3 regions of the Pseudomonas asiatica genome follow, and region 3 is predicted to be linked to each of the others. Evidence: riboswitches for the same ligand, from Rfam matches in the RefSeq annotation. Region 3 holds a riboswitch; each other region holds the start of a gene.

Region 1 (9,667 bases), 1.0 Mb from region 3:
CCTGCATCTGCCCGAACCGCCCGGCATGGAAGTCGTCGAACGACTCGGCAATTTCTGCCTGGCTGTTCATCACGAACGGGCCATAGCCCACGATCGGCTCGTCGATCGGTTCACCGCTGAGCAGCAGCAGGCTGGCACCTTCCAGCGCTTCGACGGCAACATCCTCACCGCCGCGGTCAAGCAGCACCAGGCTGGATGGGCCGGCTTCGCGCTCGCCGTTGATCCGCACATTGCCACGCAACACCACCAGCGCCGCATTGCGACCGGCGGCAACCGGCAGCTGCAAGGTTGCACCGGCATTCAGGCGCATGTCCCAGACATCCATGGCGGTAAAGGTTCGCGCCGGCCCCGAATGCCCACGATATTCACCTGCAATCACCCGCAGGCTGCCGCCCTCGCCGTCCAGCGCCACCACCGGGATGTCCTCGGCCAGCAGCGTCTGGTAGCCAGCCGCTGCGCGCTTGTCCCGTGCCGGCAGGTTGACCCACAGCTGTACCATCTCCAGCGTACCGCCAGTGCGGGCGAAGCCCGGGGAGTGGAACTCTTCATGGATGATGCCGTTGGCAGCAGTCATCCACTGCACGTCACCGGGGCCGATCAAGCCGCCAGCGCCGGTAGAGTCGCGGTGCTCCAGTTCGCCCTGGTAAACGATGGTCACGGTCTCGAAGCCGCGGTGCGGGTGCTGGCCAACGCCGCGCCGCGCACTGGTCGGGGTGAAGTCATGAGGGCCGGCATAGTCCAGCAGCAGGAACGGGCTGATCTTGCTGGCCAGGTTGTCGTAGGTGAACAGGCTGCGCACCGGGAAACCATCACCTACCCAGTGGGCGTGGGGGCTGCGGTGAATACCCAGAACCGTTTTCATGAGAAAGCTCCTCTCTTGGTTGAGATAACCTTATCAATGATGCCAATCAGGCGGTAGCAGGCCTGCTTGGCATTCATCGTTCCACCCATGGAACAGTCAGCCTTGCAAGAAACCGAGCACCTGTTCTGCAGCAATGACCGGGTCTTCCTGCATGAAGCAGTGCCCACCTGCAACTTGCCTGGCGGTCACCTGAGGGTTGAGCGCCGCCAGGCGGCTCACCGAATGGGGCACGAAGGGGTAGGTGTGCTCGCCGTACAGCACCCGCGTGGGCGTGCGGATCGCCGTCAGGCTTGCCCACATGCGCTTGGGGAAGGAACTGAAGATTTCCACTTCGCGGCTGGGCCGGCACTTGAGCACCACCGCTTCGCCACAGTCGCCGATGGCATGCTCGACGTAGGCCCGCAGCGCCGCATCGGTCCACCCCTTGAAGATACCCCGCCCATGCAGCGAAGCCAGGGCTGCCTCGCGGTCGGGCCAGTGGCTGCGACGGCTGGCGGCCTTGCGCGCCAAGGCGTGACGCTGATGCAAGCCGACCAGGGCCGCCACCCCCATAACACCCAGCATGCGCCGGCTGAACAGTACCGGGTCAAGCAGCACGGCACGGGTGAACAGCTGCGGTTCACTGGCCAGGATCAGGCCGGTGAGCACGCCACCGAAGCTGTGCCCGACGGCAAAGCGCGGTACGTCGCCATACTCGCCCCGCCCGGCTGCGAAAGCCTCCACCGCCAGCGCAGCGGTGCGGTTCCAGCCACGAAAAACCCCGCCATGGTCACTGTCACCATGGCCCTGGACATCGCTGAGCCACAGGTCGAAATGTTCGCCCAGGCGCATCAGCAATGGCTGGTAGGCAAGGCAGCAGAAGCCGTTGCCGTGCAGAAAATGCAGCAGCGGCTTGCCACTGGCCGGGGTTCGCCAGCCACGCAGGGTGAAGCCTTCGGCGCATTCGTGGGACCAGGGGATCAACTGCATCGGCTTGCTGTACTCGCGGGGTCAGGAAAACGCCGATTCTACAAACAGCAACGGGTACAGTGAAATCACCAGCAACAAGGCCATCAGGACATTGAACAGCATCAGCCAGCGCGGGTTCTGCAACAGGTTGCGCAGGGCGCTGCCGAACATCACCCACACCCCCACGCTGGGCAGGTTGACCAGGGCAAACAAGGCGGCAATGACAATGACGTTGGTCACATAGCCTTGCGCCGGCGTGTAGGTGGTGATTGCACCGACTGCCATCACCCAGGCCTTGGGGTTGACCCACTGGAATGCCGCCGCTCCCCAGAAGCCCAGCGGTTTGCGGGCACTGGACGAGGCTGTGCCGACCGGCCCGGAGGTGGCGATCTTCCAGGCGAGGTAAAGCAGGTAGGCGGCGCCGGTGTAGCGCAGTACCGTGTACAGCGGCGGCCAGGCCTTGAACACCTCGCCCAGGCCCAGGCCAACGGCCAGCACCATTACCATGAAACCGACGCTGATCCCCATGGCGTGCGGGATGGAGCGGCGCACACCGAAGTTGACGCCCGAGGCCAGCAGCATGGTGTTGTTGGGGCCAGGGGTGATGGAGGACACGAAGGCAAACAGCACGAAGGCGGTGAGCAGGTCGGCAGAGGCAAGCATGGCAGGCATTCCACATTCTTTATGGGTGGTGTCACACTAACGGAGTCGCCCTCCTCTGCGACCGATACAGTTTCACTAAATTGTGTAGATACACATCGCTGTACCGCTACCACCAGATCAAGGAAGCCGTCACCATGAGCCTTACCATTCGCCCTGCCGTTCGCGCCGATGCCGAGCAGATCCTGGCCTTCATCACCGAACTGGCCGAGTACGAACGCGCTCGCCACGAGGTGATCGCGAGCGTTGCCGATATCGAGCGCAGCCTTTTTGGCGAGGGCAGCACCGTGCACAGCCTGATTTGCGAGCGCGATGGCCGGGCAATCGGCTTTGCCGTGTATTTCTACAGCTACTCGACCTGGCTCGGGCGCAACGGCATCTACCTGGAAGACCTGTACATAACGCCCGAGCAGCGCGGCGACGGTGCCGGGCGGCAATTGCTGCAGCATATTGCCCGCGAAGCGGTGGCGAATGATTGCGGGCGGCTGGAATGGAGCGTGCTGGACTGGAACGAGCCCGCGATCGGCTTCTATCAGAAGCTGGGGGCCGAAGCGCAGGATGAGTGGGTGCGCTACCGGCTGGACGGGGAGAAGCTGGCGACGTTTGCCCGGGGCTGACCAGGTGGATGCTTACGGCATAGACCACTACAGGCCGAACCGGCTTGCATGAGGGCTTGAGTGCGCTTGCCTTGAACTTTCCAGCGCCTGTGAGATCGAGCGCCGCGCGGGCGGCGCTCGATCTCCCAGGCACTGCAAAACCAAAGCCCTACCATCAGGGCAATTGACGGCAGCCCCGCCCCATGGTCTCCTTATGCCTCGCGTTCAGGTGCCCCCGATGGGGGTGAAACGGGAAACCGGTGCGTCACAGGCCCTCAAGCAGGGCCGGACAAGGCCGGTGCTGCCCCCGCAACGGTAAGCGAGCGAAGCGTCTGTACCACTGTGCCCGGTCACCCGGCATGGGAAGGTGACGCCTTCCAGGAGCCTGGCTCCTCCTCGCAAGCCCGGAGACCGGCCTGGCGTTCATGAACACCCCGCGGTGGGCGGGCGCTGTTGCATTCCCCTGGGCTGCCACGCTCGGGGCTGCCGCGCTTGCCCGTTGCCCACAAAAAGCAGAGGAACGCGTCATGCCCGTCACCAGCGCCAAGCAACACAGCATCACCACCCCCGTCACCCTCAGCCAGCGTGTCGTCATCGCCGTCGGCGCCAGCCTGCTGGGCCTGTGCCTGGTGTACTTCGCCGGCTTCTCGCACATCGAAGCCGTGCACAACGCCGCCCACGACACCCGCCACAGCGCCGCCTTCCCCTGCCACTGAGTACGCCCGATGATCACACGCATTGCCCGTACCGCGGGCTTCAGCGGGTTGCTGGCGGCCTTGCTGCTGACCTTGCTGCAAAGCTTCTGGGTCGCCCCGCTGATCCTCGAGGCAGAAACCTACGAATCCTCGGCCCCGGTCGCCCAGCACGAGCATGCCGGCGAAGTGGCCGCCCATGAACACAGCGCCGAAGCCTGGTCGCCGGAAGACGGCTGGCAGCGGGTGCTGTCCACCACTGGCGGCAACCTGGTGGTCGCGGTCGGCTTCGCCCTGATCCTCACCGCCCTGTACAGCCTGCGCGAACCCAAGCGTGCCGGCACCGGCGCACTGTGGGGGCTGGCCGGCTTCGCCGTGTTCTGCCTGGCCCCGACCCTGGGCCTGCCGCCGGAACTGCCAGGTACTGCAGCCGCCGACCTGGGGCAACGCCAGGCCTGGTGGATCGGCACCGCCAGCGCCACCGCGCTGGGCCTTGCCCTGCTGGTATTCGCCCGCCACTGGTTGCTGAAGGCGCTGGGCGCCGTGCTGCTGGTCATTCCCCATGTGATCGGTGCGCCGCAACCCGAGGTGCACGAGAGCCTGGCCCCCGCCGCACTGGAAACCCAGTTCAAAGTGGCCTCCTGGCTGACCAACGCCGCCTTCTGGCTGGCCCTGGGCCTGCTCAGCGCCTGGCTGTTCCGGCGCTCCAGCCAGGCCTGATGCCTGCCTTTTACGCCGGCTTCGGCTGCCGCCGGGGTTGCCCGGCGGATACGCTGGAAACCTTGCTACGCCAGGCCCTGGCCAACCAGGGCCTGGCGTTGGCCGGCCTGCACGGTATCGCCAGCATCAGCCTGAAGGCCGACGAACCCGGCTTGCAGCAACTGGCCGAACGCCTCGGCGTGCCCTTGGTGTTGTACGATACCGCGCAATTGCAACCCTACGAACTCCAGCTCAGCCACCGCTCCGCCGCTGCCCATGCCCACTGCGGCTGCTGGGGCGTGGCGGAGAGCGCGGCTTTGGCCCTGGCCAGCGAGCGGCTCGGCACGGCCAGGTTGCTGCTGACGCGCCAGGTACTGGGCCCGGCTACCCTCGCCCTGGCCTGTTGAACGTTTCCCCTCTTTCCTGCAAGGACTTTCCATGACGGTCTACTTCATCGGCGCCGGCCCCGGCGACCCGGAACTGATCACAATCAAGGGCCAACGGCTGATCCGCCAGTGCCCGGTGATCATCTATGCCGGTTCGCTGGTGCCGGCCGCCGTGCTCGAGGGCCACCAGGCCGAGACCATGATCAATAGCGCCGAACTGCACCTGGAGCAGATCATTGCCGCCATGCGCAGTGCGCATGAGCAAGGCCTGGATGTGGCCCGGGTACACAGTGGCGACCCCAGCCTGTACGGCGCCATCGGCGAGCAGATCCGCCATCTGCAGGCGCTGGGCATCGATTACCAGATCATCCCCGGGGTCACCGCCACGGCGGCCAGCGCCGCCCTGCTCGGCTGCGAACTGACCCTGCCCCAGGTAGCGCAGACCGTTATCCTTACCCGCTATGGCGACAGTTCGCCGATGCCGCCCGGCGAGCAACTTGGCGACCTGGCGCGCCATGGCAGCACCCTGGCGATCCACCTGGGGGTCAAGCACCTGTCGCGAATCGTCGAAGAACTGCTGCCGCACTACGGCGCGCACTGCCCAGTGGCGGTGGTGCATCGCGCCACCTGGCCGGATCAGGACTGGGTGCGCGGCACCCTCGGCGATATCGTCGAACGCGTCGCGGCCAAGGGCTTCCGGCGCACGGCGCTGATCCTGGTGGGCCATGTGCTGGGCGACACACCGTTTGCCGAATCGGCCTTGTACCGCGCCGGGCATGCCCACCTCTATCGCCCTGGCGACTGAACATTGCCAGGTTCGCCACGGGCGTAGCAGACTCCGGTTTCCCGCCTGCAAACAGGAGTCATGCCCATGCTGGACCTACGCCCAAACTGCGAGTGCTGCGATACCGACCTGCCGGGTGACAGCCCCGATGCGCTGATCTGCTCCTTCGAATGCACCTTCTGCCGTACCTGCGCCGAAACCCGTTTCCAGGGCCGCTGCCCGAACTGCACCGGCCAGTTGGTGGCACGCCCGACACGGGTTGGCCAGGCGCTGGCCAACAACCCCGCCTCGACCCAGCGCGTGAGCAAAGTACACTCCGCCTGCGCATGATCTACTTCAAAACATTCAAAAAAACAGACATCGCCGCTTTGTCAGGGTGATGTCTTTCCCACTTTTTGTAGGACTTTTCAACAACTAGCCCGGGGACTTTCAACACTTCTATACTCGGCATTACCAAATTTCGGGAATGGTCGTATCGTGCAGCGCTTCCGATAACCCTACTTGCAGACGTATTCCTGAGTGATCCAGGAAGCGGACCACATCCTGACAGGAGTTTTCTTCATGACTACCGTGCTGATCGTCGACGACCACCCCATAGTGCGACTGTCCTTGAAAATGTTGCTCGAACGCGAGCGCTTCCAGGTCGTCGGCGAAGTCGGCGATGGCAGTGAAGTCACTCAGGTGGTCCGCACACTGCGCCCGAACGTGGTCATCCTTGACATCGGGCTTCCGGGCCTGGACGGCATGGAAGTCATCAAGCGCCTCCAAAGCCTGGAACCGGCCCCCAAGATCATGGTACTGACCGGCCAGGCCACCGACCTGTATGTACGGCGCTGCCTGGATGCCGGCATCGGAGCCTTCGTCACCAAGGACGAGGACCACGAGGCCTTGCTGTTCGCCCTGAAGGCCTTGGTCAAAGGCTACTCGACCTTCCCGCAGATGTCGGTCAACAGCAACTCGCTGGAAAGCGAGCCGGTGCGTCTGGCGAGCCTGTCCAACCGGGAAATGGAAGTGCTCAGGCGCCTGTCACGCGGCGAGAACAACAAGAATATCGGCACCTGCATGAACCTCAGTGCCAAGACCATCAGCACCTACCGGGGCCGCATCATGGAAAAGCTCAAGACCGAATCGCTGGTTGAGATGGTCGACCTGGCCAAGCGCAACAGCGTCTACTGAGCGCTTGGTGACAATGAAGCGCCTGCTGGCAAGCGCCCTTCTGGTCATCGGCCTGGCCAATTCCGGCGCGCTGCTGGCCAACAGCGAACCCCGCCAGTTGCTGGCGCGCTCGGTCAGCGCCGCCGCCCCGCTGGCGCTGTCCAGCGAAGAGCGGCAATGGCTCCAGCAACGCCAGCACCTGGTGCTTGGCAGCTCGCGGCCCGACTACCCACCGCTGGAAATCAATGTCAGCCAACGCGACTATGAAGGCCTCAGCGCCGATTACGCTGGCATCATCGCTGAACAGCTGGGCACCACCATCGAAGTACGACGCTACGACAGCCGCCACGAAGCCATCGCTGCGCTACGTGACGGCCGTATCGACCTGCTGGGCAGCTCCAACGCCTTCGAGGCAGCGGATGCCCAGCTCAGCCTCAGTGCGAGCTACGCCGACGACCTGCCGGTCATCGTCACCCGCGAGGGGCACAGCCTGAAGAACACCCCCGACCTCGCCGGCCTGCGCCTGGCCATGGTCGATCATTACCTGCCGGCCAGCAGCGTTCGCAGCCTGTACCCCAAGGCGCAACTGAGCCTGTATCGCTCGACGCTGAGCGGGCTGGCCGCCGTCGAACTGGGCGAGGCCGACGCCTACCTGGGCGATGCCATCAGTACCGACTTCGCGATTGGCAAGAGTTATCAGGGCACACTGAAGATCGACCACTTCTGCCAGGTTGCCCCCGGTGCGTTTGCCTTTGCCCTGGCCAATGACAACCCGCGCCTGCGCCAGTTGGTCGACAAGGCGCTGGCGCGCATCAGCGAAAGCGAACGCCTGAACATCCTGCGCCGCTGGAGCAGTGGCAACACCAGCCTGCTGCTGCAACGCCACCTCACCGCCCTTACCGCCGAAGAAGAAGCCTGGATCGCCGCCAACCCCAGCATCAGCGTGCTGGTCAACACATCGCTGGCACCACTGACCTTCAATGACGCCCAGCACCGCCCCAGCGGCATTACCCTCGACCTGCTCAAGCAAATCTCGCTGCGCACAGGGCTGCATTTCAAGCCGGTCGAAAGCCCGTCGGCGCAGGCAATGGTCGAGCGCCTGGCGCGCGGCGATGCGCAGATGATCGGCGCATTGGGCTATAGCGCAGACCGTTCGAAACAACTGCGCTATACCCGCCCCTACCTGGTCAGCCCGCGGGTGCTGGTCACCCGTGGCGACAATGCATTACCGGCGCAGGCCATGGCGCTGGATGGCCAGCGCATCGCCCTGGTGCGCGGCTCGCCGCAACGGGCCGTGCTGCAACAACGCTACCCGCAGGCCAGGATGGTCGAAGTGGACAACCCGCTAGGCCTGATGGAAGCCGTGGCCAACGGTGCCGCCGACGTCGCCTTGAGCAGCCATATCAATGCCGCCTACTACATCAGCCATGTGTTCAAGGACCGCCTGCGCATTGCCAGCGTGCTCGACGACGACCCGGCCATCGCCGCCTTCGCCGTGGCCGCCGACCAGCCGCAGTTGCAGGCAATCCTCGACAAGGCGCTGCTGAGCATTCCGCCCGAAGAGCTGGACCAGTTGATCAACCGCTGGCGCACCACCACCCTGGTCAGTGACAGCCCTTGGCGCGACTACCGCACCCTGGCCTTGCAGGTGCTCGTGCTGTCGGCCTTGCTGCTGGCCGGGGTGGTGTTCTGGAACAGCTACCTGCGCAAGCTGATCAACCAGCGCACCGAGGCCCAGCATGCCCTGCAAGCGCAGCTGGCGCTCAGCCGCGGCCTGCTCGAGCAGCTGCGCCAGGCCAAGGACGACGCCGAACAGGCCAGCCAGACCAAAAGTACCTTCCTGGCCACCATGAGCCATGAAATACGTACCCCGATGAATGCCGTGATCGGCCTGCTGGAGTTGGCCCTGGAAGACAGCCGCGGTGGCCGTTGCGACACCCAGACCTTGCAGACCGCCCACGATTCGGCCATCGGCCTGCTTGAGCTGATTGGCGATATTCTCGACATTTCCCGCATCGAATCCGGGCACATCACCCTGCAGCCGGTGCCCACCAACCTGGTCGAACTGGTACGCGCCACCGTACGGGTGTTCGAAGGCAATGCACGGGCCAAAGGCCTGCACTTGCACAGCGAGCTGCCCGCTGCGCCGGTCTGGGTACTGGCTGATCCGCTGCGCCTCAAGCAAGTCTTGTCCAACCTGATCAGCAACGCCATCAAGTTCACCGACCGCGGCGAAGTCCAGGCCAGCCTGCTGCTCTCGCCCGCCGACAATGACAGCCTGGCAGTGGAACTGAATGTGCGAGACACCGGTATCGGCATCGGCCCAGCCGACCAGGCCCGGCTGTTCAATGCCTTCGTCCAGGCCGATGGCCCCCGGGCACGCCAGGGTGCCGGCCTGGGGCTGGTCATCAGCCGCACCCTGGCCGAGTTGATGGGCGGCACCTTGAGCCTGCAGAGCGTCGAAGGCGTAGGTACCAAGGTGCAGGTCAGCGTGCGGCTGCCCGCGTGCGCAGCACCGGTACAGGTCGAACACAACGCCCCGGAGCTGGAAAGCAGCAGCGGCCCGCTGAACATACTGGTGGTCGACGACTACCCCGCCAACCTGCTGCTGCTGGAGCGGCAACTGCATACCCTGGGGCATCGGGTGACGCTGGCAGAGAACGGGGAAATCGCGCTGGCACGCTGGCAGGCAGCGCGCTTCGACCTGGTGATCACCGACTGCAGCATGCCGGTCATGGACGGCCACGAACTGACCCGCCGCATCCGCAGCCTCGAGGGCGAACGCGGCCTGGCGGCATGCCGCATTCTCGGCGTCACCGCCAACGCCCAGGCCGAGGAGCGTGCCCGCTGCCTGGCCAGCGGCATGGACGAATGCCTGTTCAAAC
Region 2 (9,667 bases), 760 kb from region 3:
CCTTGTAGCCACTGTGCGGCTTGCGGTTCCACGACCCGTGCTGGCCCACGAATGCCCCTTCTTCGAAGGGCGGTGGTAGCCCATTCGGTTGGGCGAATGCCAGCCCCAGCGATGCCGTGTGTGGGCCCACGGCGTAGTCGGGCACTAGCGCCTGGGCTACTTTTTCAGGCGCTGGCGGTTGCATGCGCTCGTCCACGTGGCGGCCGTAGTAGCTGTAGGGCCAACCATAGAAACCGCCGTCCTTCACGGAAGTGATGTAGTCCGGTACCAGATCGCTACCGATCTCGTCACGCTCGTTGACTGCCGTCCACAACGCGCCGCTGTGCGGCTCCCAGGCCAGGCCGTTAGGGTTGCGCAGGCCGGTGGCGAACAGGCGGTGCTGGCCGCTGGCGGGGTCCACTTCCCAGACCGCGGCGCGTCCCTGTTCCTTGTCCATACCGTTTTCGCCTACGTTGCTGTTGGAGCCGACCGTCACGAAAAGCTTCTTGCCATCGGGGCTGGCGATGACGTTCTTGGTCCAGTGGTGGTTGAGCGGCCCGCCTGGCAACTCGACTACCGGCTGGCCTTCATTGCGAATTTGCATGGCACCGGGCTCGTAGTGAAAGCGCAGCAGCCTGTCGGTGTTGGCGACGTAGAGGTCCTTGCCGACCAGGGCCATGCCGAACGGTGAGTTGAGCTCTTCGATGAAGGTCGTGCGGATTTCAGCCACGCCGTCGTGGTCGGCATCCCGTAGCAGGGTAATGCGGTTGGCGCTGGGCACGCCTGCACCTGCCCGCTTCATCACCTTCTTCATGACCCAACCGCGCAGGCCCTTGCCATCTTCGGGTTTGGGCGGGGCATTGGTTTCAGCTACCAGCACGTCGCCGTTGGGCAGCAGGTATAGCCAGCGAGGGTGGTCGAGTCCGCTGGCGAACGCTTTCACCTGAGTGCCTGGTGCTGCTTCGGGCTTGGCGTCCTTGGGCCAGCCCACTGCCGGGGCGATATTCACGGTGGGGAGGGTGGTCTTGACCGGAGCAGGCAGCTGGGGGGTTGGGCCACTGCCGTCGAGTACATTCAGCAGGGCGGTTTCGCCGCAGGCAGTCAGGCTGGCGGCCAATAGCCAAGGCATCAGGTGTTTCATGGGCGGCATCCTCCTAAGAAGGCCTATGGAACTGAGAGGTCGGCGACGTTCGCCGGGTTCCCGGGAACCATCCAACTGCCGTTGCCGTTGCCGTTGCCGTTGCCGTTGCCGTTGCCGTTGCCGTTGCCGTTGCCGTTGCTTTTGCTTTTGCTTTTGCTTCTAAGCGCGCGATAGTTCAGGCACCGCCGATTGCGACTTCAGGAGGCCGAGCGAAGGGACTGCGGAGGGAGGTGACGGGCATGGATGCCCGTCAAGCGCTGAGGCCCCATGGATGGGGCCTGCAGCGCGTACTCCCGGGAGCAGGCCCGTAGCGAGGGGACCCCGGAGCGAAGCGTAGGGGCCGGATGATAGGAGCCAGCGTTTTTTGGTTACTTTTTGTCGCGTTTGACAAAAAGTGACCCGCCGTAAGGGCGGAAAGGTGATTAAGCGCCACCTTCGAAAATGAATGTTGACCTTGTTGTTGATGCCCACGCTTGAAAGCGAAGAGCGAAGAGCGGAAAAGTACCGGTCTTGATCTCGCGCATAGTCCATTTACGATGGCGACGCTTACTCACCTTTTCGCCCTTACGGCGAGTCACTTTTTGCCAAACGCGGCAAAAAGTAACCAAAAAACGCTGCGCTCCCATCATCCGGCCCCTCCGCTACGCTACGGGGTTCCCTCGCGCCGGTCTTGCTCCCGGGAGTACGCGCTGCAGGCCCCATCCATGGGGCCTCAGCGCTTGACGGGCATCCATGCCCGTCACCTCCCTCCGCAAGCCCTCTGCTCGGCCTCCTGAAGTCGCGAAGATCAAGATCAAGATCAAGATCAAGAGCAAGAGCAAGAGCAAGAGCAAGAGCAAGAGCAAGAGCAAGAGCAAGCAAGTCGGGTGGTGGCTCAATGTGCCAGTGAGATGCGCCGCTGCTGTTGCAAAGGTGGCGTGGGGGCGAGACCAAGAATCAGATTTAACACCTTTCTTGTAGGCCGTTTCCCAAAGATACTCTTAACACCTATTCTCCGTTGCGCGCGCCAAATGCGGTCTCTAGTCTCGGCATGTCGTTGACCTTCAATGACCGGGTTAGCCGCCCGAAATCGTCAGACACCGCAGCTGAGCAATACCGAGTAATCGGCATTGGCGCCTTATGGCGGCTGTGCGTGGGGCACCTGCGGGTGCGCCGGGTGCCTGACGTCCCGGTCGGCTAACCCACGTACAGCTGCCACCATACTGTTTAGCCGCGGTTGGTGGTCGCTTCACTACGACAGGAGCCTTAAATGACCACCGAAGACACGAAATGCACAGTCGGCAAAACCATATTCTTTCAAGGTGAAAACCAGACCCACCCCCTGTTCCGCATCGAACCCGGTATCTCCTGCCAGAACGCCCGCGAACAAGCCTCGGAATTGATCGGCTATGCACGGGACCTGACCATCGACGGCCTGATGGAAGACAAGCCAAAGCTGATCTGGGCCGCGCACTACCTTTGCGCCTTGGGCAAAGCGCTGCTGGATGATGCCGAACTCGGCATGATGCGTTAGGACCTGAAAGGCGCGCAGGCCATTCGCGGCACGGGCCGCGCTCTCATGGAGCCGCATATAACTGAAAGGTTTAGCAGGGGCTCTGTGGGAGCGGGCGCGCCCGCGAACACCGGCGCAGCCGGTGCCAGCCACCGCGTTGGATTCTTCGCGGGCACGCCCGCTCCCACAGAAACCACGTCGCGCTTGCTAACGCGTTCCGGTCCCGCCCCGAGCCGAAGTTGCTTCAAGCCTGCTTGAGCAACAACGCCACCCCCGGGAAATACTGCCCCAGTTCGTTGTGCAACTTGCGGTAGGCATACGGGAAGTACCAGGCGATGGCACAGGCGGTATGTTTCTGCAGATCGTCGACCAGGTCCTGCAGTTCCTCGGGGCTGGCATGCTGGCCAGCCTTCCACGGGCTGATGAACAGCGCACCAGCTTTCAACTGGCTGGGGTAGGCCACCTGGCGCGCGAGGGCAGCGGTCTGCTGCAGGGCGTCGGCCATGTCCAGCCGGGCAACTTTTGGCCAGCGCTGGCTGACACTGAGGTACAGCGCTTCATCGGCACTACTGATCGACAGGTCGCAGCGCCCTTCGTGTTCGCCTTCGTCGCGCTGCTTCTTGCCGGCAAACTGCTGCAGCGCCGCCAGTTCGGCCTGCCACGCCGCTGCGGCAAGCAGCCCGGTATTGGCCGCGGCGCCATGCCAGTAAGGTGCTTCGGCATCGCCGGCAAACTGGTTGAAGCGGTCGATGCAATCGCCCCAGCGCTCCAGCACCGGGGCGAGAAACTCCAGGCGCGGGTTGTTGATGATCTGGCCTCGCATGCTGCGCTCTCCTGTTATCGTTGTGATCGCGTTCAGCTGAAAGTGATGGCTATGTGATATCACTGTATTCAGTGTGGCACAACCAGGTGAATTGGCCATTACCCGGGCGGTGCCTGTTCGACTGCAAAGCGGCCCACTTCGATTGACGCTCCCGGTGCAACCCTCTAACCTTCGCGCGTGTTTCAGGTGCCCTGCCAGCCCCGACTGGGCAGGGTGAAACTGGGAAGCCGGTGGGTGCCAGCATGGCGCGATTCCGGCGCTGCCCCCGCAACGGTAGGTGAGTCGCGGCCGCGCAGGGCCACTGGGTGCCAGCACCCGGGAAGGCGCGCAGGCCTGGGCCAAGGCCCGCTCACAAGCCCGGAGACCGGCCTGATACTGCCAACGGCATCACGGAGGGTGATGCGCGGTGCACCGTGGCGTACGGCCACGGCCCCTGCGCGTTCTCCGTCTGCCCGCCTTTTACCTGTCGCCGCGCGTTGCCGTGGCGCCAGCCAGCGGAGAACCCTGATGAGCGAATCCACCGAACGCGACGAACGCCACCTGGCGCGCATGCAGCGCAAGAAGGCGATCATCGACGAACGCATCGCCAATTCCCCCAACGAATGCGGCCTGCTGCTGGTGCTGACCGGCAATGGCAAAGGCAAGAGCAGCTCGGCCTTCGGTATGCTCGCGCGCGCCCTGGGCCATGGCATGCAGTGCGGTGTGGTGCAGTTCATCAAGGGCCGCAACAGCACCGGCGAAGAGCTGTTCTTCCGCCGCTTCCCCGAGCAGGTGCGCTACCACGTGATGGGCGAGGGCTTTACCTGGGAAACCCAGGACCGCCAGCGCGACATTGCCGCCGCCGAAGCGGCCTGGGCTGTGTCGCGCCAGTTGCTGCAAGACCCTAGCGTGCAGTTCGTGGTGCTCGATGAACTGAACATCGCCCTCAAGCACGGCTACCTCGACCTTGACCAGGTGCTGTCCGACATCCAGGCCCGCCCACCGATGCAGCATGTGATCGTCACTGGCCGTGCCGCGAAACCCGAGATGATCGAACTGGCCGACACCGTGACCGAGATGGGCATGCTCAAGCACGCCTTCCAGGCCGGCATCCGTGCACAGAAGGGCGTGGAACTGTGAGCCAGCCGCGCCATTGCCCCGCCGTGCTGATCGCGGCACCGGCCTCTGGCCAGGGCAAGACCACCGTCACCGCCGCCCTGGCCCGCCTGCACCGCAACCTTGGGCGCAAGGTGCGGGTGTTCAAGTGCGGGCCCGACTTTCTCGACCCGATGATCCTCGAGCGGGCCAGCGGCGCGCCGGTGTACCAACTCGACCTGTGGATGATCGGCGCCGAGGAAAGCCGCCGCCTGCTGTGGGAAGCCGCCGGCGAGGCCGACCTGATCCTGATCGAAGGGGTGATGGGGCTGTTCGACGGCACGCCGTCCAGCGCCGATCTGGCGCGCCACTTCGGCGTGCCGGTGCTGGCGGTGATCGACGGCACGGCCATGGCCCAGACCTTCGGCGCCCTGGCCCTGGGCCTGGCACGCTACCAGGCGGACCTGCCGTTTGCCGGTGTGTTGGCCAACCGGGTCGGCAGCCTGCGCCACGCGCAACTGCTGGAAGGTAGCCTGACCGAGGGCCTGCGCTGGTATGGCGGCTTGTCCCGCGAGCGCGGTATCGAGCTGCCCAGCCGCCACCTGGGGCTGGTCCAGGCCAGCGAGCTGAACGACCTGGACGCGCGCCTGGATGCCGCTGCCGAGGCGCTTGGCGCCAGTTGCGATGCGGCCTTGCCGCCGCCAGTGACCTTTGCCGAACCCGAGCCGCAAACCAGTGCTGCCTCGTTGGCCGGTGTACGCATTGGCGTGGCGCGAGACGAGGCCTTCGCCTTCACCTATGGCGCCAACCTCGACCTGCTGCGCAACCTGGGCGCACAGCTGGAGTTCTTCTCGCCGCTGCATGACCGCGAACTGCCGGCAGTAGACAGCCTGTACCTGCCGGGCGGTTATCCCGAACTGCACCACCACGCCCTGGCCGGCAATGCGCCGATGAGCGAGGCAATACGCGCCCATCACGCCCAGGGCAAACCGTTGCTGGCCGAGTGCGGTGGCATGCTGTATCTGCTCGATGCCCTGACCGACGTGGCCGGCGAGCGTGCCGAGCTGCTCGGCCTGCTGCCGGGCGAAGCGACCATGCAGAAGCGCTTGGCTGCCTTGGCCTTGCAGGCGGTGGAACTGCCGGAAGGCACCCTGCGCGGGCACACCTATCACCATTCGCTGACCAGTACCGCACTGGAGCCGATCGCACGTGGCCTGAGCCCCAATGGCGGGCGTGGCAACGAAGCGGTGTACCGCCTGGGTCGGCTGACGGCTTCCTACGTGCACTTCTACTTCCCCTCCAACCCGGATGCGGCGGCGGCGCTGTTGCGACCATGAGCGAACACGCCTACAGCGACGCCGAGCGCGCCGCGATCTACCGGGCCATCGGCGAACGCCGTGACATGCGCCATTTCGCCGGCGGCGAGGTAGCCCCGGAACTGCTGGGCCGCCTGTTGGCTGCCGCGCACCAGGCGCCAAGCGTCGGGCTGATGCAGCCCTGGCGTTTCATCCGCATCACCCAGCGCGACCTGCGTGCGCGCATCCAGGCCTTGGTGGAAGCAGAGCGGGTGCGTACCGCCGAAGCGTTGGGCGAACGCTCCGACGCCTTCATGAAACTGAAGGTGGAGGGCATCAATGACTGCGCCGAGTTGCTGGTGGCCGCCCTGATGGACAACCGCGAGCCGCATATCTTCGGCCGTCGCACCCTGCCGGAAATGGACCTGGCCTCGCTGGCCTGCGCCATCCAGAACCTGTGGCTGGCAGCCCGTGGCGAAGGCCTGGGCATGGGCTGGGTGTCGCTGTTCGACCCGCAGGCGCTGGCGGCGCTGCTGGGCATGCCGGCCGGGGCCAAGCCGGTCGCGGTGCTGTGCCTGGGGCCGGTAACCGAGTTCTACCCGGCACCGATGCTGGTGCTGGAAAACTGGGCCGAGGAACGGCCCTTGAGTGAAATGCTCTTTGAGAATCAATGGGGAGAGCGCCAATGAGCGTCGCCTTGCTGACTGTGGCCGGGGTGGCCCTGGATGCCTTGCTGGGCGAACCGCAGCGGCGCCATCCGCTGGTAGCCTTCGGCAACATGGCCAGTAACCTCGAGCGCCGCCTGAATGCCGGTGGGCGCGGCTGGCGCAGCCACGGGGTGAGCGCATGGTTCCTGGCCGTGGTGCCGCTTACCCTGGTGGCACTGATCCTCTCCTGGCTGCCGTACATCGGCTGGCTGGTCGACGTGCTGGCGCTGTACTGCGCCGTCGGGCTGCGCAGCCTGGGCGAACACGTGTTGCCGGTGGCCAGTGCCTTGCGCCAGGGTGACCTGCAAGAAGCGCGGCGCCGTGTGGGCTACCTGGTCAGCCGCGAAACCCGTGAACTGGACGAACCTGCGGTTGCCCGGGCGGCCACCGAATCGGTACTGGAGAATGGCAGCGATGCGGTATTCGCCGCGCTGTTCTGGTTCGTGGTCGCCGGCGCGCCGGGCGTGGTGCTGTACCGCCTGAGCAACACCCTGGACGCGATGTGGGGCTACCGCAACGAGCGCTTCGAACGCTTCGGCTGGTGCGCGGCGCGCGTCGACGATGTGCTCAACTATATTCCCGCCAGGCTGGTGGCGTTGACCTACGCGCTGCTGGGCAAGACCCGCCTGGCCCTGGCCTGCTGGCGCAAGCAGGGCCCGCTGTGGGACAGCCCCAATGCCGGGCCGGTGATGGCCGCCGGTGCTGGTGCGTTAGGTGTGGAACTCGGTGGCCCGGCGGTGTACCACGGCGAGCTGCATGAGCGGCCACGCCTGGGTGACGGGCCAATGGCCGACGCCGACGCCATCGAGCGCGGCTGGGGCCTGGTGCAGCGCGGCGTATGGCTGTGGCTGCTGGTGATCTGCCTGGGGGCCTATATCAATGCTTGAACACGGAGGCCGCCTGCTGCGGGCGGTACGGCAATACGGCATCGCCCGTGAGCAGTGGCTCGACCTGTCCAGCGGCATTGCGCCATGGCCTTTCCCGATTCCACCGATTCCCGTGGAGGCCTGGGCTCGCCTGCCGGAGACCGAGGATGGCCTGGAGGACGCCGCGCGTGCGTATTACGGCGCACGCCAATTGCTGGCGGTGGCCGGTTCCCAGGCCGCGATCCAGGCCTTGCCGCTGTTGCGCGCAGCCGGCCAGGTAGGGGTGTTGACGCCTTGCTATGCCGAGCACCCATACGCCTGGGAACGGGCGGGGCACCAGTTGCTGGAGCTGGACGAAGCGCAGGTCGAGGCGACGCTCGACAGCCTTGACGTACTGGTGCTGGTCAACCCCAACAACCCCACCGGCCGCCGGGTGCCGCGTGAACGCCTGCTGGATTGGCATGCGCGCCTGGCTGCCCGCGGTGGTTGGCTGCTGGTCGATGAAGCGTTCATGGACAACACCCCGGCGCAAAGCGTGGTCGATTGTGCCGAGCGCCCGGGGCTGATCGTGCTGCGCTCGTTCGGCAAGTTCTTCGGCCTGGCCGGCGTGCGCCTGGGGTTCGTTGCCGCCGAACTCAGCCTGCTGCTGCGCCTGGCCGAGTTGCTTGGGCCGTGGACCGTCAATGGCCCGACCCGGGTGCTGGCCCAGGCCAGCCTGGCCGACCACGCCGCCCAGCGTGTGCAGGTCGAACGCTGCGCTGCCGCCAGCCAGCGGCTGGCTATGCTGTTGCGCAGTGCCGGCCTGGCGCCCAGCGGTGGTTGCGACCTGTTCCAGTACGTACGCAGCGAGCACGCTGCGCAACTGCATGACTTTCTTGCCCGCCGCGGCATCCTGGTGCGGCTGTTCGAGCACCCGCCGGCGGTACGCCTTGGGCTGCCTGCCCATGCGGTGGACGAACAGCGCCTGGCCCAGGCCCTGGCGGCCTATCAGAAGGAAACGGCATGACCACCCTCATGGTGCAAGGCACCACCTCCGACGCCGGCAAGAGCACGCTGGTGACTGCACTGTGCCGCTGGCTGTTGCGCCAGGGCGTCGGCGTGGTGCCGTTCAAGCCACAGAACATGGCGCTGAACAGCGCGGTGACCGCCGACGGCGGTGAAATCGGCCGGGCCCAGGCGGTGCAGGCCCAGGCCTGCCGGCTGCAGCCGCATACCGACATGAACCCGGTGCTGCTCAAGCCCAACAGCGACACCGGCGCCCAGGTGATCATCCATGGCCGTGCCGTCACCAGCATGAACGCGGTGGCCTACCACGACTACAAGGCTATCGCCATGCAGGCGGTGCTGGCTTCGCACCAGCGCCTGAGTGCTGCCTGGCCGGTGGTCATGGTCGAAGGTGCGGGCTCGCCAGCGGAGATCAACCTGCGTGCCGGTGACATTGCCAACATGGGCTTTGCCGAAGCGGTGGACTGCCCGGTGATCCTGGTTGCCGACATCAATCGTGGTGGTGTGTTCGCCCATCTGGTCGGCACCCTGGAACTGCTGTCGCCCAGTGAGCAGGCGCGGGTAAAGGGCTTTGTCATCAACCGCTTCCGCGGCGACATCGCCTTGCTGCAGCCGGGGCTGGACTGGCTGGAGCAACGCACTGGCAAGCCGGTACTGGGCGTGCTGCCGTATGTCACCGATCTGCATCTGGAAGCCGAAGACGGCATCGATATGCGCCAGGGGACGAAGACCGAGCGCGTGCTCAAGGTGATCGTCCCGGTGCTGCCGCGTATCAGTAACCACACAGACTTCGACCCACTGCGCCTGCACCCCCAGGTGGACCTGCAGTTCATCGGCCCGGGCCAGCCGATCCCGGCTGCCGACCTGATCATCCTGCCGGGTTCCAAGAGTGTGCGCGGCGACCTGGCGCAATTGCGTGAGCGCGGTTGGGACAAGGCCATCGACCGGCACCTGCGCTATGGCGGCAAGCTGATCGGGATCTGCGGTGGCCTGCAGATGCTGGGCCGCGAAGTGCATGACCCGCTTGGTCTCGAAGGTGCCGCCGGCTCCAGCCCGGGGCTTGGCCTGCTCGATTACGCCACGGTGCTCGAAGCCGAGAAGCAACTGCGCAACGTTGCCGGCACGCTGAACCTGGAAGCAGTCCCGGTTGCCGGTTATGAAATTCATGCCGGCGTCACCACGGGGCCTGCCCTGGAGCAGCCAGCCGTGCAACTTGCCGATGGCCGTTGCGATGGTGCTGTCAGCGCTGATGGCCAGATACTTGCCACCTACCTGCACGGCCTTT
Region 3 (9,667 bases):
TCAGGGTCTGGTGCAGCGCGGTGCGCCCGGCGAACTGGTTGACCACCACACCTTCCACCTGCAACGCCGGGTTGTGGTCCTGGCGCAGTTCTTCGACCTCGGCCATGACGCAGTGCAGGGCCTGGCGCGAAAAGCTGTCGCAGTCGAACGGGATCAACAGCCGCTCGGCCGCCACCAGCGCGCTGAAGGTATAGAAGTTGAGCGCCGGCGGGGTGTCGATGTAGATCCGCTCGTAGTCCTCGCCCAGTTCCACCAGCAGCTTGCGCAGCTTGTTGATCTTGAACTTGCTCTCCAGCTTGCCTTGCAGGTCGCTGAGGTCGGGGCTGGCGGTCACCAGGTGCAGGTTGCTGTAGCGGGTTTCGGTGATCGCCACCCGGTGCTTCTTGCCGGCAGCGGTGACTGGCGACAAGGTCTGGCGGAAGAAATCGGCGATGCCGGAAGGAATGGCGTCATTGACCAGGCCGGTCAGGTAGTAGGTGGCATTGGCCTGCGGGTCGAGGTCGACCAGCAAGGTCCGGTAGCCTTCGGCGGCACTGGCGGCGGCAAGGTTGCAGGCGATGCTGGACTTTCCGACGCCACCTTTCTGATTGAAAACCACACGACGCATTAGACGCTCATCCATGAAATGAAAATGTCAGGTTGGGGTCAATCCTATGACTGGAACAAGACAGTTTTATGACAAGGAATGTTACAACCTGCCAAGTTCATTTCTTCATGTGGCAATAGGTTTGCCTTGAGCTGTGTAGTGTCTGTTCCGGCCCTTTCGCGGGTGAACCCGCTCCCACAGGTTATGCACCGCCCTTGAGGGCAGCGGGGTACCTGTGGGAGCGGGTTTACCCGCGAAGAGGCCGGAACAGGCAAACAAGGGCGTTCAGGCAACAACCACCCGATTGCGCCCCTCCTGCTTGGCCCGGTAAAGCGCCCGGTCAGCCTCGCTCAACGCATCCCCCGGTTCGCTCTCGGCCTCGCCATCCCAACGCGCCACCCCAAGCGACACGGTCACCGCCCCCACCGGCTCCACCGGCGTATCCTGCACCGTCACCCGCAGCCGCTCGGCCACCACTGCCGCAACGTCCACGCCGGCCCCCGGCAGCAGCATCAGGAACTCCTCGCCGCCGGTGCGGCACAGCAGGTCACCCTCGCGGCAACAGCGGCGCATCAGTTCCGCCAGCCGGCGCAGTACCTGGTCACCCACCTCGTGCCCGTGGCGGTCGTTTACCCGCTTGAAATGGTCGACATCCAGAACGATGGCCGCAAATGCCCGGCCCTCGGCTTCCAGCAACGACAGGTTGAACTCCAGGCTGCGGCGGTTGCCCAGGCCGGTCAGCGGGTCGGTCTGGGCGTCGCGGTTGAGCCGGCCGATGCGTTCATGCAGCAGGTTCAGCCCAAACAGCAGCGCGCGCTTCAGCTCGGCCGCCTCGAAGTACCAGGCCGGTACCCGATGCAGGCGCTCGGCAGTGCCGGCCCGGTCCATCGAGCGGGCGCCGGCGGCCAGCTGCCACAGCGGCCGGGCGATGGTCATGGCCAGCCACCACAGCAGCACGCTGCCCACCAGCGCCAATGGTGCGGAGGTGCCGACCACGTTGAGGATCAGGTGGCTAAGCGGCGTCACTGTCTGGGTCAGCGGCTGCTGCGCCACCACGCCCCAACCAGCGCTGGGCACGGTGGCGTATCCGGCGAGCATTTCCACGCCGAGGCTGTTGGTCAGTTGCCGGGTACCATTGCCCAGGCTCGCCAGCTGATCGATCAATTCATTGCCTTCAACCACCGTCCCCACGCGCTGGCTGTCGGGGTGATACAGCAGACGGCGGTTGCGGTCGACCACGTACAGGTAGGAACCATCCTTGTAGAAATGCTCCCCCAGCAGGCTGTTGAGGATGTTGCGTTCACGCAGGTACAGGCTGCCGCCGACATACCCCAGGTAGCGGCCATTGCTGTCGAAAATGGGTTGCGACAGCGCCACCACCAGGTTGTTGGCCGCCGATATGTAGGGCGTCGACACCAATGGGCGGCGCGCCTGCAGCGCCTCCTGGACACCGGGCGAATGCATGTGGCTGCCGACCAGGTGCCGCAAGGGGGCGGGGGAAATCGCCAGCAGCACCCCGTTGGCATCGATCACGAAGGTGGAATTGAAGGCCATGCTCTGGCTCAGGACACGCTCGGTCTCCGACTGCAGGGCGACGGCGTCACCCAGCTGGCGGCCTTGCACGCCAGCACTGAACGACAGCTGCTGCAAGGCGTTGTCGATAAAGGTCTCGGTGATGCTTGCCAGCTTCATCGCATACACCCGGTTGGCTTCCAGGGCATGGTCGATCAGCAGTTGGCGTTGCACCCGGTAGCTGGCGAAGTAGCTGGCGCACAGCATGACCACGGCGGTAAGGGCGCAAAGCACCAGAATGAGTGTGCGTAGATCCGGGCGCAGTCCGTGCTTGGCGTGTGGCAATCCTGACCTCGGGTGATCGAAAAACAGCTACGAAATGGGAACAACCTTACGCCTTATGAGCGCAGTGGGGAACCGCGTTCAGGAGCCTGCCTTTTCCAGCGCGTCCAGTTCGTCTTCCACCTGTTGCATGCGCTGCTCGGCCAGGGCCTGCACTTTCGCGTCGCGGGCCGATTCGCGCATCAGGGCGGTGAGCTTCTCGCTCAGGCGCTTGCCGGCCTCGGTGTCTTCCAGGGCGCGGGCCTTGGCCGGGTCCTGAGTGGCCTCGACGATGGTGGCGAATTCGGCATCGCTGAAGTTCTTTTCGCTGTACAGGCGGAACAGGTCCTGGCGCTGGTCCTCGACGGTCAGGTGCTTGCGCAGCACGCCCTGGATGGTCGCCTGCGGCAGCTGCGGGTGCGTGCGGCCGAGCAGCGCGGCCATGCGCTCGATGTTGTGCGTGTAGGCATCCTGCAGCGGCAACTGGGCCAGGATCTGTTCTTCACGGGAGGGTTTCTGGTCGCAGGCGGTGAGGGCTGCAGTCAGCAGCAGGGGCAGCAGCAACTTCTGGAGGCGAGGCATGGCGTGGCCTGGTTGGGCAGTGAGTGTTGCCGATTATACGGCAGTTGTGGTTGCCTGATGGATTTTGGGGGCCGCTGAGCGGCCCATCGCGACACAAGGCCGCTCCTACAGGGAGCGCGCCTGGCCGGATCTTTGCGCGAATCCCCTGTAGGAGCGGCCTTGTGTCGCGATGGGCTGCAAAGCAGCCCCATTCAGGCAACGCGGAGCATCAGAACCCACCCCCCAACGGCCATTCCACCGCCAACCGTATCTGGTCCCCATCCAGCTCCGCCTGCGCCGTATTGCCCCGATGCACGTTATGCCGCAGCGAAAACGCGGTGCCCTTGGCCTTGCCGCTCTGCACCACATACCGTGCCTCCAGGTCGCGCTCCCAATGCTTGCCCCCCTTGCCATACCCCAGGTACGCATACCCGCCCGCAGGGTCGACATGGCTGCCGTCGATATCGAACCCGCGCACGTACAACGCCGTCAGGTTCAACCCCGGTACGCCGTAGGCGCCCATGTTCAGGTCATAGCGCGCCTGCCACGATTTCTCGTTCGGTGCGTTGAAGTCCGACATCTGCGCCGCGTTGGCAATGAAGATCGCCCCTCGCGTCACGTAGTCGAATGGCGTGTTGCCGTCCACCTGCTGCCAGCCCAGGCTGAAACCGTGCGGCCCGTGGTCGTAACGCGAGACCAGGCTCCAGGTGGTGTTGTCGATGCGCCCGGACAGCGCCTTGCCGGTGTCGGTGGTGCGGTACAGGTTGAGGTCGAGGGTGAGGCTGCGTCGCTCATCCAGGGCATGGCTGAGGGTGCTGCCCAGGTAATGCTGGTTCCAGCTGTCCTGGTAGCGTGAGGTGTACAGGCTGCCGCTGAAGGCGGCGCCGGGGTTCCACACCACGCCGGCCAGGTCGAAGCTGTTGCCCTGGCGGCCATTGGAGTAGTTCACCACGAAGCCCTGGTCATGGCTGGAAGCATTGCGGTCGGCGTTTTCGTTGAAGTGCCCGGCCACCAGCCTGAGGTGCTCGAACTCGGTGCTGTCAAGGAAGAACCCGGTCGCGGTCTCGGGTAGCAGGCGGCTGTCGGAGGAGCTGAACACCGGGGTCTTGACCCGTTGCTCACCGTAGGACAGCACGGTATCGGACATGCGCAATTTCAGTGCCGCGCCGGCACGGCTGTATTCGTTCTTCGGGTGCCCCTCGTTATCCACCCCGAGCAAGCGTGCCTTGCCCACGCGCCCGCCGCCGCTGTCGAGTTGCACGCCCAGGTAGGCGTGGGCGTCGACCCCGACACCAATCAGCCCCTGGGTGAAACCGGACCGGAAGGTGCCCATCAGGCCATAGGCCCATTCCTCGGCCTTGCCGCTACGTTCATCGCGCGGCTTGTAGGCGTTGCGCCCGGCACTGTTGCGCCCGCCATGCTTGTAGTCGCGCTGGTCGAATACGCTGCGGTTGAGCAGGTTCCAGCGGCCATCCTCGACAAAACCGTTGCTTTGCGACTGGGCGGAGTCGGCCAGCGCAGGGGGCGCGAGCAGGGCGCTGGCGAGCAGCAAAACGGCAGGGCGCGGCATGGGCAGAACTTCCTGTTCAGGGGGCGCGAAAACGCAGGATGTGCGCGCCGTCGAAGGGGTCGATGAGGTAATGGGCGTGCACGCCGAAGGTGTTCAGCAGGCGCTCGGGTGTAAGCACCTCGAGCGGTTTGCCGAGGGCGACCAGGCGGCCCTTGTCGAGCACCGCGACGCGGTCGCAGGTGAGCGCCTGGTTGAGGTCGTGCAAGGCCACCAGGGTGGTCACCGGCAGGGCCTGCACCTGTTGCAACAGGCTCAGCTGGTGCTGGATATCCAGGTGGTTGGTCGGCTCGTCCAGCAGCAGCACCTGTGGCCGCTGTGCCAGGGCACGGGCGATGTGCACGCGCTGGCGCTCGCCACCGGACAACGACCCCCACAGGCGTGTGCGCAGGTGCAGGGCGTCGAGGTCGGCCAGGGCCTGCTCGACGATCGTACGGTCCTCCCTGGAGAACGGCGCCAGCGCCGACAGCCAGGGGGTGCGGCCCAGGGCAACGGCATCGAACACGCTGATCGCATCGAGGGTGTCGGCCTGCTGTTCGACCAGCGCCAAGGCCTGGGCGACACGGCGGCGGGGCAACCGTGCCAGCGGTTCGCCCAGCAGTTGCACGCTGCCGTTGCCTGGCTTGCGCAGCCCGGCCAGCACCTTCAGCAGCGAGGATTTGCCGGAGCCGTTGGGGCCGACGATGCCCAGGGTTTCACCGGCGACAACACGTAGTTCGATATCACTGAGCACGGTATTGCCGGCCAGTTGCAGCCCCAGGTTCTGGCAACTCAAGGGGGCCAGCTGTAGCGCCGTCATGACCGTCATGGGCGCCCCCGGCGGCTGACCAGGATCAGCGCGAAGACCGGTGCGCCGAGCAGCGCGGTGACCACGCCAACGGGGATCACCTGGCCCGGGATCAAGGTGCGCGACAGAATGTCGGCGGCAATCAGGAACAGTGCCCCGCCCAGTGCGCTGGCGGGCAGCAGGCGGCTGTGCCCGGGGCCGAGCAGCAGGCGCAGGGCATGGGGGATCACCAGCCCGACAAAACCGATGGCGCCGACGATGGACACCATCACGGCGGTCACCAGCGCCGCGCAGCTGATCAGCAGCAACTGGGTACGCCGCACCGGGATGCCCAGCGATGCCGCCGAGTCGGCGCCGAAGGTGAAGGCATCCAAGGCACGGCGATGCCACAGGCACACCAACAGCCCGAACAGTACAACTGGCACGGCCAGCCACACCGAAGGCCAACGCACGCCACTGAGGTTGCCCAAAAGCCAGAACAGGATGCCGCGCGCCTGCTCGGCGGTGGCCGACATGGTGATGAGGAAGGCGGTAAGGGCGTTGAACAGTTGCGAGCCGGCGATCCCGGCAAGGATCACCTGGGCATTGTTGCTGCTGGGGCCGGCTGCCCTGGCCAGCACCAGTACCAGGGCGAACGCTGCCAGGGCGCCGATGAAGGCGCCGCCGGACATGCTCAGCGCCAGGCTGCCGAAGCCCAGCAAGCCCACCAGCACCGCACCGGTCGAGGCGCCGGCAGACAGCCCCAGCAGGTAAGGCTCGGCCAACGGGTTGCGCAACAGTGCCTGAAGGATCACGCCGCAGGTGGCCAAGCCGGCGCCGCAGGCTGCAGCGACCAGGGTGCGGGGCAGGCGGTAGTTCCAGACGATGCCGGCGTCGATCGGGTCGACCGGGTAGCCGGCCTGCCACAGGTGGTTGGCCAGCACCTGGCCGACCACGCTGGGCGACAGGTTGGTTTCGCCGATGGCGGTGCCGGCCAGCAGGGCCGCCAACAGGGCGGCCAGGGCAACGGCGATGCAGGGTAACAGGCGCATCATCACTGGGCTGCTTTGCCGCTGGCGAAGGCGGCGGCCAGCGTCTGCAGGCCGGTGAACAAGCGAATGCCGGCCTGCATGGCATCGGCGTCGAGGATGATGATGCGATCGTGCTTCACCGCGTCCATGTTGCGCGTTACCGGGTCGCTACGCAGGAATGCCAGCTTCTTCTGGTAGTCGTCGGCGGGGTAGCGGCGGCGGTCCATGCGGGCAATGATCAGCCAGGTGGGGTTGGCCTTGGCCAGGGTTTCCCAGCCTACGGTCGGCCATTCTTCGCTGGACTCGACCACGTTGCGCACGCCAAGGGTGCGCAGCATGAAGTCGGCGACCCCCTGGCGGCCTGCCACGTAGGGGTCGATGTGCAGGTCGGCGCTGGAGAACCAGAACAGCGCCGAGGTAGCGGCTAGGTCCTTGTCGGCCAGTTGCGCCTTGGCACTGTCCAATCGGCCTTTGAGTTCGGCATTCAGGGCCGTGCCACGGTCCTGCACGTCGAAGATTGCCGCCAGCTGGCTGACGCTCTTGTAGATGGAGTCGACCTGGAACGCCTGCAGGCGGGTGCCATCGGCGCCCACCAGGTTGTCCTTGCCTTCGCAGTCCGACGGCAGCAGGTAGGTGGGGATGCCCAGTTCATCGAACTGCTCGCGGGTGCCGACCACGCCCTGGGCACCGACCATCCATTCGAACTGCACCGTCACCAGTTGCGGGCGCTTGCCCACTACCGCCTCGAAGCTGGGCTCGTTGTCGGCCAGGCGCGGCACCTTGGCGTTCTGCACCTGGTACTCGGGCAGCACGTTGTTGAACCACAGCGAGGTGGCCGCCAGTTTGTCGCCCAGCCCCAGCGCGTAGAGCATCTCGGTACTGGCCTGGCCAATGGTGACCGTGCGTTGCGGCGCCTGGGCGAAGGTTTGCGGCTTGCCGCAGTTGTCGACCGTCAGCGGGTAATGGGTGGCAGCAGCCTGGGCCAGGCCGGTGAGGCTGGCGAGCAGGGTGGCAAAACGGGGCAGCATGCTGGGCGATCTCCTATCGGACAGTTCGGGTGAGGAACGCACGGACAGGCATCGCCGAGCCCCCGCTGGCGGCAGGGGTAACACTGATGGCCAATCCCGGACACCCCGCCGGTTGGTGAATGTAGGCCGGCAGGTCTCCTGACTGGTGCGTCATGGCCTGGCTCCGGCCTTCCCGGGTTCGTGGCCCAGTGGCATCGATGGAGCAGGCTCGGCACCTACAGTTGCGGGGGCAGTTCCGTTTGGCCCGAATTGGCGGGCCTGGGATTCCCTATTGATTCCGTGGTGGAAACCGGCGGCCGGCATGGTAGACCATCGTGCCGCCGGGTGAAAACGCTTTTCAGAAGTACTTCAGCCAGGTGATGTCGCGCCGCCGCGCCTTCAGGCGAGCGAACCAGCGCACCGGCAGGTACAGCGAAACCGCCAGCAGCACTGCCCCCAGCCACACCGCGGCGATGCCGTCGAAGCCGAAGTAGTCGCCGTGGTTGCGGCCGAACAGCGCCACGCTGGCCAGGTACAGCAGCTTCAGCACATACAGGTGCAGCAGGTAGAAGAACATCGGTGCTGCGCCGAACACCGCCAGGGCACTGATCCAGCGGGCCTGGCCGGCGCGTTCGAAGGCGCGCAGCAACAGCAGGCCACAGCCCAGGGTCAGGGCCAGGAACAGCAGCGACGGCGGGTACTTGGTGATGTTGAAGAAGCTCATCAGGGTTTGCGTGACGGTTGGGTAAGCGCTCCACGGCGCCTCGCCGTAGCCGTTGACCAGGCGCAACACGACAAAGCCCAGCAGCGCGATCAGCCCGGCCAGCAGCAGGCGATGCTGGCGTTGACCGGCCTCGCTGCCACGGGCGAACCACGGGCCCAGGCCGTAGCCCAGGGCGATGACACCGATCCACGGCAGCACCGGGTAGGAGGTGCGCAGGCGCAGGTTTTCGGAGAACTCCAGCCAACCCCGGTCATGCAGGATCGCCCATGGCACATGCAGGGCGGATTCGGCGCCAAAGTGCAGGCCATCGAGCAGGTTGTGGCCGGCGATGATGATTGCGCCCAGGGTGATCAGGGCGGCACGTGGCAGCCAGACCAGCAGCGACAGGGCGATCATGCTCACGCCGATGGCCCAGATCACCTGCAGGTAGATGACGCTGGGCGGCAGCTGGAAGGTCCAGGCGAAGTTGACCAGGGTGAGTTCCAGCACCACCAGGAACAGCCCGCGCTTGAACAGGAACGCCGAGACATCGCCGCGGCCCTGGTGTTTCTCGCCGTACAGCCAGGCCGACAGGCCGGTCAGCATGACGAACACCGGCGCGCACAGGTGGGCCAGGGTACGGCTGAAGAACAGCGAAGGCTCGGTGGTATCGATAGCCATCGGGTCGCTGACCTGGCGGTGCAGGAAGAAGGTTTCGCGGACATGGTCCAGGAGCATGAACAGGATCACCAGGCCGCGCAGGGCATCGATGCTCTGCAGGCGCTGGGTGACCAGGGTGGGAGTGGCGCTGGCGCTTGTCATGGGAGGTCGCTGATAGGAATGGATGTCAACTGAAACGTTATCTTATAACTAAAGCGTGACGGGGCGGTAGATGTTTTTGTGCTACCTGTGCCGGCCTCTTCGCGGGTAAACCCGCTCCCACAGGTACCTCACCGTATTCGAATTCTGTGTTATCCCTGTGGGAGCGGGTTTACCCGCGAAGAGGCCGGTGCAGGCAGTTCAGATCAGAAGCTGTAATCCACCGTCGCAAAGTACGACCGTGGCATCCCCATCAGCCACTGCTGGCCACTGAACGCCGACTGCACATACTCACGGTCGAACAGGTTGTTCAACTGCAACCCCAGCCGCACATCCGGCAACACCTGCCAGCCGATGTCGGCATCGACCACGGTGTAGCCGGGGGCGCTCTGGGTGTTGGCGGTATTGGCATATCGTTCGTCCACATAGCGCGCGCCAATGCCGGCCTCCAGCCGCTGGCCGAAGCCTTTGCTCAGCCACAGGTTGGCGGTACGCCGCGGGACATTGGCCGGGCGATTGCCCGCACGGTCCTGCGCCACGCCGCCGACCATTTCGTCGAAGTCGTCATACCTGGCGCGCACGATCGCCGCGTTGGCCGACACCTGCCACTGATGCGCAAGCGCCAGTTCCAGGGTTGCCTCCAGGCCGTCGGACGTCTGCTGGCCAGCCTGCTGCTTCTCGTGGGTGAACGGGTCATCCACCAGCAGCTTCTTCTTGACGATGTGGTACGCCGCCAATGTCCATTCGCCACGCCCCTCCCAGAAGCGCTGCTTCAGGCCCACCTCGGTCTGCCT

Evidence for each region. Region 3 has a riboswitch for cobalamin ahead of ABNP31_RS09525 (ABC transporter substrate-binding protein). Riboswitches for the same ligand answer to the same signal wherever they lie in the genome.
Region 1: another riboswitch for cobalamin. It lies ahead of ABNP31_RS13985 (CbtB domain-containing protein); the one in region 3 lies ahead of ABNP31_RS09525 (ABC transporter substrate-binding protein).
Region 2: another riboswitch for cobalamin. It lies ahead of cobO (cob(I)yrinic acid a,c-diamide adenosyltransferase); the one in region 3 lies ahead of ABNP31_RS09525 (ABC transporter substrate-binding protein).

What each region holds. Positions count from the first base shown of each region.
Region 1 covers NZ_CP157874.1:3,105,583-3,115,249, forward strand. Annotated here, with positions in the region: gene ABNP31_RS13965 (pirin family protein) at 1-862, opposite strand, end outside; gene ABNP31_RS13970 (alpha/beta fold hydrolase) at 959-1,831, opposite strand; gene ABNP31_RS13975 (LysE family translocator) at 1,853-2,482, opposite strand; gene ABNP31_RS13980 (GNAT family N-acetyltransferase) at 2,608-3,087, shown strand; cobalamin riboswitch at 3,277-3,500, shown strand; gene ABNP31_RS13985 (CbtB domain-containing protein) at 3,594-3,782, shown strand; gene ABNP31_RS13990 (CbtA family protein) at 3,792-4,478, shown strand; gene ABNP31_RS13995 (cobalamin biosynthesis protein) at 4,478-4,864, shown strand; gene cobM (precorrin-4 C(11)-methyltransferase) at 4,896-5,648, shown strand; gene ABNP31_RS14005 (DUF1272 domain-containing protein) at 5,715-5,957, shown strand; gene ABNP31_RS14010 (response regulator transcription factor) at 6,189-6,803, shown strand; gene ABNP31_RS14015 (transporter substrate-binding domain-containing protein) at 6,817-9,667, shown strand, end outside.
Region 2 covers NZ_CP157874.1:1,336,291-1,345,957, forward strand. Annotated here, with positions in the region: gene ABNP31_RS06135 (PQQ-dependent sugar dehydrogenase) at 1-1,120, opposite strand, end outside; gene ABNP31_RS06140 (DUF3077 domain-containing protein) at 2,370-2,633, shown strand; gene ABNP31_RS06145 (hypothetical protein) at 2,857-3,435, opposite strand; cobalamin riboswitch at 3,603-3,822, shown strand; gene cobO (cob(I)yrinic acid a,c-diamide adenosyltransferase) at 3,943-4,554, shown strand; gene ABNP31_RS06155 (cobyrinate a,c-diamide synthase) at 4,551-5,846, shown strand; gene bluB (5,6-dimethylbenzimidazole synthase) at 5,843-6,493, shown strand; gene cbiB (adenosylcobinamide-phosphate synthase CbiB) at 6,490-7,398, shown strand; gene cobD (threonine-phosphate decarboxylase CobD) at 7,391-8,383, shown strand; gene ABNP31_RS06175 (cobyric acid synthase) at 8,380-9,667, shown strand, end outside.
Region 3 covers NZ_CP157874.1:2,099,941-2,109,607, forward strand. Annotated here, with positions in the region: gene ABNP31_RS09495 (ParA family protein) at 1-607, opposite strand, end outside; gene ABNP31_RS09500 (sensor domain-containing diguanylate cyclase) at 872-2,443, opposite strand; gene ABNP31_RS09505 (hypothetical protein) at 2,522-3,001, opposite strand; gene ABNP31_RS09510 (OprD family porin) at 3,210-4,550, opposite strand; gene ABNP31_RS09515 (ABC transporter ATP-binding protein) at 4,567-5,355, opposite strand; gene ABNP31_RS09520 (FecCD family ABC transporter permease) at 5,352-6,368, opposite strand; gene ABNP31_RS09525 (ABC transporter substrate-binding protein) at 6,368-7,372, opposite strand; cobalamin riboswitch at 7,484-7,681, opposite strand; gene ABNP31_RS09530 (DUF1624 domain-containing protein) at 7,710-8,876, opposite strand; gene ABNP31_RS09535 (TonB-dependent receptor) at 9,080-9,667, opposite strand, start outside.